2 regions of the Variovorax sp. PDC80 genome follow, and region 2 is predicted to be linked to the other one. Evidence: predicted binding sites of a transcription regulator. Region 2 holds the regulator's gene; the other holds the start of a gene.

Region 1 (5,746 bases), on a different contig from region 2:
GACCAGCACGTCGCGCAGCCACTCGGCGGCATTGCGCGGCGCCGACAGCGAGCGCTTTGCGGGCTCGGGCGACAGCAGCACCGTGAGCACGCCCACGAACATGGAGCCGGCCATCACGAGATAGGCCGTCTTCCAGGCGCCGTTCTGGTAGGCCGCGCCGGCAGCCGCGCCCACCGCTGCCGCGGCCGGCGCGACCTCGGCCCAGGCCGCCACCCACAGCACCCCCGCCCCGGCCCAGATCATCGCGAGCCGGTAGCCGGTCTGGTAGGCCGCGGCCAGCGCCGCCTGCTTGCGGGTTTCGGCCGACTCGATGCGGAAGGCGTCGAGCGCGATGTCCTGCGTGGCCGAGCCGAAGGCCACCAGCAGCGCGCACCAGATCATCGGCATGAGCCCCTGGCGCGGATCGTTGACCGCCATGCCGACCAGCCCCGCGATCACCATCCCCTGCGCCAGCAGCAGCCAGCCGCGCCGGCGCCCGAGCAGCGTGGTCAGCGGCGGCAGCGGCAGCCGGTCGACCAGCGGCGCCCAAACCCATTTGAAGCCGTAGGCCAGGCCGACCCAGCTCAGGTAGCCGATGGTGGCGCGGTCGATGCCGGCCTCGCGCAGCCGGAAGCTCAGCGTGCCCAGCACCAGCAGCAGCGGCAGCCCGGCCGAGAAGCCCAGCGCCAGCATGCGCAGGGTGGCGGGTTCTAGGTAGACCTTCAGGGCGTCGCGCCAGGGCGGCGAACCGGCGGCGGTGGATTCGGCGGGCGGGACGGAAGACATGTGGGGGCGATTGTCCATGAGCGCCGCGCCTGCCGGCGGCCGGGTCATCCACCAAGGCGTCTTCATTTGTTCCTATCATCCGGCCCCATATGTGCACACGCTGCGATCGCTCCGCCCCGGTCCCCTCCCATGCCTCGGCCTGGCAGCCGCGGCGCGCCTTCCTGCTGGCCGCGGCCGGCGCGGCATTGAGCGGGCCGGCGCTGGCGCAGGTCGACGTCGGCAATGCCTCGGTGGCGCGCAACCTGGTGCCGGCCGACCGCATCGAGGCCGCGGGCGGCCAGCAGTACGGCGAGCTGCTGCAGCAGGCGCGCGCCAAGAACGCGCTCGCGGGAGACGGCAATCCGCAGCTGCAGCGGCTGCGCGCCATCGCCAACCGGCTGATCCCCTTCGCCACGCCCTGGAACAGCCGCGCGCGGCAATGGAAGTGGGAGGTCAACCTGATCGGCAGCAAGCAGATCAACGCCTTCTGCCTGCCGGGCGGCAAGATCGCCTTCTTCACCGGCATCCTCGACCAGCTCAAGCTCACCGACGACGAGGTCGCGATGGTGATGGGCCACGAGATGGCCCATGCGCTGCGCGAGCATGCGCGCGCCCGCATGGCCAAGAGCGCGGGCACCGGCGCCGCGCTCTCGATCGGTGCGCAGCTGCTCGGCCTGGGGCAGGTCGGCGACCTCGCGGCGCGCGCGGGCACCCAGCTGCTCACGCTCAAGTTCAGCCGCGGCGACGAGACCGAGGCCGACCTCGTCGGCCTGGAACTCGCGGCGCGCGCCGGCTACGACCCGAAGGCCTCGGTGTCGCTGTGGAACAAGATGGCCGCGGCCTCGAAGAACCAGGGCGGGCTGAGCTTCCTCTCCACCCATCCGAGCGGGCCGGACCGGATCGCGAAGCTGCAGGCGAATCTGCCGAAGGTGGAGAACCTGTACCGGGACGCCAAGAAGAGCTGAGCGCCCTGTCTTCCTCCTTCCCCCTCTGGGGGAAGGCCGGGATGGGGGCTCCGGGCGGTGGACACGGTCAGCGCTGTTGCAAGGCTCGGCGCCCCCACCCCAACCCTCCCCCAGCGGGGGAGGGAGCCATACATAAATACTTGAGCGGCTGATGCCATAGGCGCGTCGGCAGCGGCCCGCGCGCGCTGGCACGCCGCTTGCATCTCGACTTGTACACAAGTTTGGATGCCTGATCATGGTGCATGACGAGAAAGACCCGGCCGCCGCGGCGTGGATCCTGCGTTTCGCGCAGCCGCTGACGCGCGAGAACGACGACACGCGGGAAGCCACGCCCGCTTCCACCGCCGCCCCCGCCCCGCTCGCGGGCCTGCGCTTCGCCGTCAAGGACAACATCGACGTCGCCGGCGTGCCCACCACCGCCGCCTGCCCGGCCTTCGACCGCCTGCCGGCGGCCCATGCGGCTGTGGTGCAGCGGCTGCTCGATGCCGGTGCGTCGCTGCTCGGCAAGACCAACCTCGACCAGTTCGCCTGCGGCCTCAACGGCACGCGCTCGCCCTATGGCGAGGTCGGCAATGCCTTCGATGCACGCTATGTCTCGGGCGGCTCGAGCTCGGGCTCGGCCCGCGTGGTCGCCACCGGCGAGGCCGACTTCGCGCTCGGCACCGACACGGCCGGCTCGGGCCGCGTGCCCGCGGGGCTCAACAACATCGTCGGCCTCAAGCCCTCGCGCGGGCTGCTGAGCACCGCCGGCGTGGTGCCGGCCGCGCAGAGCGTCGACTGCGTCTCGATCTTCGCGCGCACCGTCGCGCTCGCGGTCGAGGTGCTGCAGGCCGCGCTCGGCTTCGATGCGCGCGATCCCTATTCACGCGACATCGCGCTCGATGCCGAACCCTTGCCCGCCGCCTTCCGCTTCGGCGTGCCCGACCGCCTCGCCTTCTTCGGCGACACGCTCGCCGAGGCCGCCTTCGCCGACGCGCGCCGCCGCCTCGAGGCGCTGGGCGGCACGGCCGTCACCGTGCCCTTCGCGCCGCTGGCCGAGGCCGCCGCGCTGCTCTACGACAGCGCGCTGGTGGCCGAGCGCTATGCGGCGGTGCGCGCCTTCTTCGACCGCCACGAGGCCGAGGTCGTCGAGCCCGTGCGCGGCATCCTCGCGCAGGGCCGCGGCTACAACGCGGCCGACGTGTTCGAGGCCCAGACCCGGCTGCGCGCGCTCGCGCAGCAGGCCGAGCCGATGTGGCGCGACATCGACGTGCTGCTGGTGCCCACCGCGCCCACGCACTACACGCGCGACGCGATGCGCGCCGACCCGGTGGCGCTCAACCGCAACCTCGGCGCCTACACCAACTTCGTCAACCTGCTCGACTACGCCGCGCTCTCGGTGCCCAGCAGCCTGCGGCCCGACGGCCTGCCCTTCGGCATCACGCTGATCGGCCGCTGCGGCAGCGACCTCGCGCTGGCCGAGCTGGGCCAGCGCTACCACCATGCCACCGGCCTCGCGCAGGGCGCGACCGGCGAGCCGCTGCCCGCGCCGCGGCCGATCCGTGGCCTCGCGCCGGCGCAGGCCGCCACGCTGCCGATCGCGGTGGTCGGCGCGCACCTCAGCGGCATGCCGCTCAACGGCCAGCTCACCGAGCGCGGTGCAGTGCTGCGCGAAGCCATCCAGACCGCGCCGCGCTACCGCCTGTACGCACTGCCCGGCACCGTGCCGCCCAAGCCCGGCCTGCAGCGCAGCGCCGAGGGCGGCGCCGCGATCGCGCTCGAGGTGTGGGACCTGCCGCTGGCCGAGGTCGGCGGCTTCCTCGCGCTGATCCCCGCGCCGCTGGGCCTGGGCAGCGTCGAGCTGGCCGACGGCCGCTGGGTGCACGGCTTCATCTGCGAGGGCCATGCGCTGGCCGGCGCCGAAGAGGTCACGCGCCATGGCGGCTGGCGCGCCTACCTCGCGAGCCGCGCCGCCTGAATCCCTGTTGTCTTCGAACCCCGACCGAGGAGTCTTCCATGTCCATCTCCGACTTCCCTTCCACCGCCTCGCGCCGACAGTTGCTGCAGGCCGGCGCCGCCGGCCTCGCGGTGCTCGCCGCGCCGGCGATCGTGCGCGCCCAGGCGGCACCGAAGATCCGCGTCGGCTTCTGGCCGGTGGCCGCGGGCCTGCCCTTCTTCGCGGCGGTCGAGCGCGGCTTCTTCAAGGAGGCGGGGCTCGACGTGGAACCGCAGAAGTTCGCGGGCGCGCAGCAGGTGATGGAAGCCATGCTCGCGGGCCGCTGCGACGGCAGCGCCAACGGCACCGGCTCGGCCAACCTCGCGATCGGCGAGATCGCGCAGCCGGGCCTGTTCAAGATCTTCTGCACCAACCCGAGCAACGCGAAGTTCGTGCTCGACGAGTTCATCGTCGCCAAGGACAGCCCGATCAAGGCCATGGCCGAGCTCGCGGGCAAGAAGGTGGCCTCGGGCCCGGGCATCCAGAACGTCACGCTGTGCAAGACCATGCTCGAGCGCGCGGGCGCCAAGGGCGTGTCGGTCAGCGAGCTGCCGATCGGCCAGCACGTGGCCGCGCTGGTGGCGGGGCAGGTCGACGCCTGCTACACGCTCGAGCCCACCGGCACCGTGGGCCGCATGAACGGCACCACGCGCGTGCTCGAGGCCGGCGTGGTCGCGCGCTACATCCTCGGCGACCCGATGGCGCCGTGGCACGGCGGCGCCGCCAGCCTCACGACCGAATTCCTCAAGAAGAACCCCGACGCCGCGAAGAAGTACATCGCCGCCTATGCGCGCGGCGTCGAGCTGGTGCGCAGCCAGCCCGACGAGGCGCGCCAGTACATGAAGGGCTACACCGCCATCGAGGGCAAGCTCACGGCCGAGGTGCCGCTGGCCTCGTACATGCTCTACAACGAGTTCAAGCCCAGCGACGTCGCCTACTTCCAGAAGTTCTACGACCTGTTCACCGAGAAGGGGATCTTCGAGAAGAAGGTCCTGGTGGACGGCCTGCTCTACAAGGCCTGACGCCATGGCCGACAGCAGCACTACCGCCTCCCCGTGGGCGCCGCCCGCGGGCAACGCCGCCGCCTCCGCGGCACCGAAGGCGCCCGCCTGGGAGCGCTGGCTGCCGGCCATCGGGCCGGTCGTCCTGTTCATCGTCTGGGACCTGGTGGTGCGGCTCGGCTTCATCAAGCCGATCCTGCTGCCCTCGCCGGCCGACACCGTGGCCGCGCTCATCACCGGCCTGGCCGGCGGGCCGCTGCTGCTCGACTTCGCCGTCACCGTGTGGCGCACCGTGCAGGCCTTCGCGATCGCCGCCGTCGTCGGCATGCCGCTGGGCGTGCTGCTGGGCAGCAACGAACGCGCCTACCGCAGCGTCGAGTTCCTGATCGACTTCTTCCGCTCCACGCCCTCGTCGGCACTGATCCCGCTGTTCCTGCTGATCTTCGGCGTGTCCGACATCAACAAGGTGGCGATCGCGGCCTTCGGCGCGCTGCTGATCGTGGTGTTCAACAGCGCCTACGGCGTGATCAACGCGCGCAAGCAGCGCGTGATGGCGGCGCGCGTGATGGGCGCCTCGCGCTGGCAGATCTTCAAGGACGTGCTGGTGTGGGAGAGCCTGCAGCCCAGCTTCGTGGGCCTGCGCTCGGCGGTCTCGATGGCGCTGGTGATCGTGATCGTGGCCGAGATGTTCATCGGCTCCGACAACGGCCTGGGCCACCGCATCATCGATGCGCAGCAGGTGCTCAACGTCAAGAGCATGTATGCAGCCATCCTCGCGGCCGGCGCGCTGGGCTACGTGCTCAACATCCTCTTCCTCGTGGCCGAGCGCCGCATCGTTCACTGGAGCGGCCGATGAAAGCCACGCCCGACATCGTCGTCAACGGCCCGGTGTATGCCGACGTGCCCAAGCCGGTGTTCAAGCCCGGCCCGGCCGGCACCCACATCACCATCCGCGGCCTCACCAAGTACTTCGCGGGCTGGCCGCTGTACGAGAACTTCGACCTCGACATCCCCAAGCACCGCATCGTCTCGGTGTTCGGTCCCAACGGCTGCGGCAAGTC
Region 2 (5,746 bases):
CACCGTGGTCTTGCCGGCCTCCTCGCTGATCCACTCCAGGCGCGAGTCGCTGCCTTCGGCGAAGCGCAGCCTGTAGGCGCCCTGCTGCTTGAGCACCTCGAGCAGCTTCAGCGCCTGCTGCGCCATCTCGGGGCTGCGGATGAACAGGCCGATCTCGGTGTTGTGGACCTCGGAGCGCGGGTCGAAATTCATCGAGCCGACGAACAGGATGCGCTGGTCGATCACCGCCGACTTGGCATGCAGCCTGCCGACCGAGGTGCCGAACAGGCCCAGCCGCACGCTGCGGCGGGTGCGGTTGGTGCTGAGTTCGTAGAGTTCGGCGCCCAGGCGCAGCATCTCGGGCCGGTAGCGGCGGTAGGCGGTGTGCACCAACGGCTCGTCGGTGGCGGCGAGCGAGTTGGTCACCACGCTGATCTTCACCTGGCGCCGGCGGATCTCGTTCATCACCTCGAGCCCCGCGGCGCCCGGGATCAGGTAGGGCGAGACGATGGTCACCTCGCTGCGCGCGCGGCGCATCTGCTCGACCACGTTGTAGCGCACGCTGTCGACGTCGAGCAGCGGCACGCCGCCGTACGAGGCGGTCTTGCCGATCACGCGGTCGGGCGAATCGGCATAGGCCTCGGCCGTGGTCCAGATCAGGCCGAGCCGGCCGGCGTCGAGGTCCTCGGCGATCGGGCCGTAGCCCAGCAGGTCGTTGGGCGCGGGCTTCGGCGGCGGCGGCGTGGTGTCGGGGCCGGTGGCGGCCTCGAAGCGGCGCCGCAGTTCGTCGGCAGGCAGCGCGCTCGCCACCACCGATTCGACGGGCCGCACGTAGGGGCTGTTCCAGTACTGGTCGAACAGGCTGCCCAGGCGCGGGATCAGCGCGCCCGTCACGAAGGTGTCGAGGTCGATGAAGTTCTCGCCCGCGGTGCGCCGGAAGTACTGGTTGCCGATGTTGCGCCCGCCCGCCACGGCCATCGCGCCGTCGGCGATGAACAGCTTGTTGTGCATGCGCCGGTTGACGCGGCTGAAGTCGAACAGCGAGGCCGTGAAGCGCGCGAGCAGGCTGCCGCGGCCGGCCGGGAACGGGTTGAACAGGCGCAGCTCGACATTGGGCGTGGCCGCGAAGCCGCGCAGCAGCTCGTCCTCGCCCGCGGTGTAGAGGTCGTCCATCAGCACGCGCACCCGCACGCCGCGCTGCGCGGCATCGCGCAGGGTGCGCAGCAGGTAGCGACCGGTCTCGTCGTTCTCGATCTGGTAGTACTGGACGTCGAGCGTGCGCTGGGCCCGGCGCGCGAGCTGGATGCGGGTGTCGAAGGCGAAGTCGCCACCGGGCATGAGGCGAAAGCCGCTGAGGTCGGGGTCGGGCTGCGCGGCCAGCGCGATGCGCCCGAGCGCGGTGTCCTTCGACACGGCGATGGCTCTGGCGGGGGCGCGCGGGGCCTCGTCGGGCAAGGTGGCGCAACCGGCGGCCAGCAGCGCGGCCGCGATGGCGAACACCCAGGGCCCACAGCGCGACAGCAGGCGTCGGGCCATCGGCGGCTTTCTACAGGGCCTTGCGCAGGTTGGCGGGCGCGATGCGCAGCGCCTCGCGGTACTTGGCGACGGTGCGGCGCGCGCACTCGATGCCCTGCTCCTTGAGCATCTCGGAGATCTGGCTGTCCGACAGCGGCTTCTTCACGCTCTCCGAACCGACGAACTGCTTGATCAGCGCGCGCACCGCGGTGCTCGAGGCATTGCCGCCGGTCTCGGTGCCCAGCGCCGAGCCGAAGAAGTACTTGAGCTCGACCGTGCCGAAGGGCGTGGACATGTACTTGGCGGTGGTCACGCGCGAGATGGTGGACTCGTGCAACCCGAGCTCGTCGGCGATCTCGCGCAGCACCAGCGGGCGCATCGCGAGTTCGCCGTGCACGAAGTAGCTCTTCTGCCGCTCGACGATGGCGTTGCTCACGCGCAGGATGGTGTCGAAGCGCTGCTGGATGTTCTTGATGAACCAGCGCGCCTCCTGCAGCCGCTGCGACAGCGCCTGGCTGCCCTCGCCCTTGTGCGACTTGAGCGCGCCGGCGTAGATGTCGTGCACGCGCAGCCGCGGCATCACCTCGGGGTTGAGCATGACGCGGAACTTCACGTTGGTGCCGCGGCCGGTCTTGGTGACGATCACGTCGGGAATGACGATGTTGCGCTCGACGTCGACGAAGCGGCGGCCCGGCTTGGGTTCCAGCCGCGCGATGATCTGCAGCGCCGAGCGCACCAGCTCCTCGTTGGTGCGCGTGAGCGTGGCCAGGCGCTTGAAGTCGCGCCGCGCGAGCAGCTCCATCGGCTGCTTGCAGATGGCGAGCGCGGTCTTGCGCACCAGCTCCTCGTCCTCGGTCTCGTCCTCGTCGGCCAGCGCGCGCAGCTGGATCGCGAGGCATTCGCCGAGGTCGCGCGCGCCCACGCCCGCGGGCTCCAGGCTCTGCAGCAGGCCCAGCGCGACCTGGAAGTGGTGCACCAGCTCGTCGAACTGGTCGTTGTCGTCGCCCGCGAGGCCCGAGGCCAGCGCCGGCAGCGAATCCTCGAGGTAGCCGTCGTCGTTGAGCGACTCGATCAAAAAGCGCAGCGCGGCGCTGTCGTTCTCGTTGAGCCGCAGGCTCAGCGCCTGGCGGTGCAGGAAGGACTGCAGCGATTCCTGGCTGCGCGCGAGCTCGGTGGCATCGGCGCGCTCGTCGTCGCCGGTGCTGCTGTTGTTGCGCGCGGGGGCGTCGCTGCCCCACTCGCTGTCGTCGGGCGCCATGTCGACGGTGCCGTCGCCTTCCCAGTCGGGCTCGCGCTCGGGCGAGTCGAGGGCCGGCTCGGCCTCGGACGACGAAGTGGTCTCGGTGGACGTGGTCGAGGTCGAGGGCGCGGCGCTCGCGTAGTCGCTCTCGGCCTCGCGCTCGGTGTCCTCGCGCGGCGCGGGCGTGTCGGCGGCGTCGAGGCCGAACTCCTCGCGCGCGGCTTCCTCGGCGGTGCGCTCGAGGAAGGGGTTCTCGTCGAGCATCTGCTCGACCTCCTGGCTCAGTTCGAGCGTGGAGAGCTGCAGCAGCCGGATCGACTGCTGCAGCTGAGGCGTCAGCGCGAGATGCTGCGAAACGCGCAGCGACAAGCCTTGTTTCATGCCCTCAGGAAATGACTTGCACGAGGGTCATCACATGCGGAAGTGCTCGCCCAGGTAGACCCGGCGCACTTCGGCGTTGTCGACGATCTCCGAGGGCGTGCCCTGTGCCAGCACATGGCCGTCGCTGATGATGAAGGCGTGGTCGCAGATGCCCAGCGTCTCGCGCACGTTGTGGTCGGTGATCAGCACGCCGATGCCGCGTTCCTTCAGGAAGCTGATGATGCGCTGGATCTCGATCACCGCGATCGGGTCGATGCCGGCGAAGGGTTCGTCGAGCAGGATGAAGCGCGGCTGGGTGGCCAGCGCGCGCGCGATCTCGACGCGGCGGCGTTCGCCGCCCGACAGCGCGAGCGCGGGCGAATCGCGCAGGTGGTCGACGCGCAGGTCGGCCAGCAGCTCCGACAGGCGCTCTTCCATGCGCTGCTTCGACAGCGCCTGCGGCCGGCCGTTGGCATCGGGCTCGCGCTGCAGCTCGAGCACCGCGCGCACGTTCTCCTCGACCGTGAGCTTGCGGAAGATCGAGGCTTCCTGCGGCAGGTAGCTCAGGCCCATGCGCGCGCGGCGGTGGATCGGCATGTGGGCGATCGGCTCGCCGTCGATGGAGATCTCGCCCGCGTCGGCGCGCACCAGCCCGACGATCATGTAGAACGAGGTGGTCTTGCCGGCGCCGTTGGGCCCGAGCAGTCCGACCACTTCGCCCTTCTGCACGTCGAGCGAGACGTCCTTGACCACCTTGCGGCTGCCATAGCTCTTCTGCAGGCCGCGCGCGACGAGGCGGCTGCCCGGCACGCCGTTGGCTTCCTGGGTTCCGGCGGCTTCGATCACTTGCGTTCTTCCCCTTCGCCGCTCAGCGTGGTGGTGGAGCGCAGTCCGGCGCCCGGTGCCGGCGTGGGCGCCGGGGCCGCGGGACGGCGCGTGGCCGGCGCCGCGGCGCCGGGCGCACCCGGCGCGGCCGACTTCGGCGTGAGGATGGCCTTGACGCGGCCACCGCCACCCGGCGCGGACACGCCGGCATTGGGCGGCACGGTCGAGCCGTTGACGGTGTAGGTGTCGTTGCTCTGGTCGTAGACGATCAGCGCGCCGCTGCTCTCGTCGTTGGGCGTGGCGCCGACCAGGCGGCGCATGACGGCGCGGCGGATGAACTTGACGTTGTCGGCGCGGCTGTCGTACTCGATGACCTCGGACTCGCCCTCGATCCACTCGTCGCCGTTGCCGTTGCGCTTCTGCTTGTAGTAGGCGAGCTTGCCGGGCGCCGCGGTGACCACGCCGTACTGGTAGCCCTCGGGGTCCTGGCGCACGTCGATGCGCGCGCCGCGGATGATGATGGTGCCCTTGGTGACCACCACGTTGCCGGTGAAGACGCTGGTCTGCTTGAGATCGTCGTAGCGCATCGAATCGGATTCGATGTTCATCGGCTTGGTCCGGTCGGCCGTTTCGGCCAGGGCGGCGGCGGCGGAGCCAGCCAGCAGCAGCGCGGCCAGCACGAGGCGACCGGTGCGGCGAAGGGAGGAGGTGGGGTGAGAGTGCGATGTCATAGAGGCACGAAACTTGCTCTGCATTGTATGCGGCCCATCGCGCCAGACCCATGCGCGCGGATGAAAAAGCCCCGGGGGCGGCGAACCCGGGCACGGCACCCCGCGGGATCGCCCCGCGTTCTGCCGACCGGCTGGATGACGGCCCGGCCGCCCCGGAACCCTCGATGGGATTCCGGCCTCCCGGCGGCGGAGCGGCCAGGGCCGCGAGACCGGTCTCAACCCTTGCGGGCTTCGCCGATCAGGTAGTTGGTGACGGCCAAGGCCTTGTTCATGTTGCCGGCGAGTTCGCCGTCCACGTACCAGCGGCCGGCCACGGCCAGCGCGGGCACGCCGGCCACCTTGTAGGCCTCGGTCAGTTGCGAGGCGCGCTTGGCCTTGCTCGCCACGCCGAAGGAGGTGAACAGCTCCTTGAACTTCGCGCCGTCGAGGCCGTTCTTCTCGGCCCAGGCCACGATGTTGGCGTCGCCGTTCACGTTCTGGCGCTGGGCGTGGATCGCGTTGAAGACCTTGGGCTGGTACTCGTCGACCTTGCCCAGCGCCTCGAGCGCGTAGTACAGGCGCTGCTTGGCTTCGACGTCGTTGCCCACGAAGGGCACCGGCACGCGGCGCAGCACCACGTCCTTGGGCTGGCCCTTGGCCCAGGCCTCGAGCGCGGGCTCGAAGTCGTTGCAGTGCGGGCAGTTGTACGAGAAGAACTCGATCACCTCGATCTTGCCGGCCGGTGCGTCGACCGGCACGCGCTTGTCGAGCACGAGGTATTCGGTGCCGGCCTTCGGTGCGCGGGCCTGGGCTTGCGCGGGCAGATGGGCCATCAGGCCGAGCGAGCCAGCGGCGACGGCCAGCGAGAAATCACGACGTTTCATGGGAAAGAGCTCTCCAGTTGGTAGACGGCAGACTGAGCCGGGCCGATGAAGCGGAGTTCCCGCGCGCGGTGCTCGGGGCTCCGGGAAACCGGGGGCGGCGCGGACCGCGGCGAAGCTTAAAGAAAAACCATGACCGTTGTCGGGAGAGGCCACCCGGCGGCGGCGCTCCCCGGCCGGACGGCGCTCAGCGCTGGACGCGCACCAGCGCCGAGTCGAGGCCGGCGCCGTCCATC

Evidence for each region. The regulator sigma-54, encoded in region 2, starts transcription at its own class of promoters, with help from an activator protein. The targets are predictions, from matches to a motif close to TGGCANGNAANCTGCTTT.
Region 1: the regulator sigma-54 is predicted to act here: its motif matches at 1,896-1,913, upstream of atzF (allophanate hydrolase).

What each region holds. Positions count from the first base shown of each region.
Region 1 covers NZ_FOWG01000004.1:437,031-442,776, forward strand. The annotation lists gene BM109_RS15415 (AmpG family muropeptide MFS transporter) at 1-765, opposite strand, end outside; gene BM109_RS15420 (M48 family metallopeptidase) at 855-1,709, shown strand; gene atzF (allophanate hydrolase) at 1,945-3,666, shown strand; gene BM109_RS15430 (ABC transporter substrate-binding protein) at 3,705-4,706, shown strand; gene BM109_RS15435 (ABC transporter permease) at 4,711-5,541, shown strand; gene BM109_RS15440 (ABC transporter ATP-binding protein) at 5,538-5,746, shown strand, end outside.
Region 2 covers NZ_FOWG01000011.1:189,865-195,610, reverse strand. The annotation lists gene BM109_RS28890 (phospholipase D family protein) at 1-1,515, opposite strand, end outside; gene BM109_RS28885 (RNA polymerase factor sigma-54) at 1,526-3,115, opposite strand; gene lptB (LPS export ABC transporter ATP-binding protein) at 3,146-3,940, opposite strand; gene lptA (lipopolysaccharide transport periplasmic protein LptA) at 3,937-4,650, opposite strand; gene BM109_RS28870 (thiol:disulfide interchange protein DsbA/DsbL) at 4,866-5,513, opposite strand; gene BM109_RS28865 (SPOR domain-containing protein) at 5,698-5,746, opposite strand, start outside.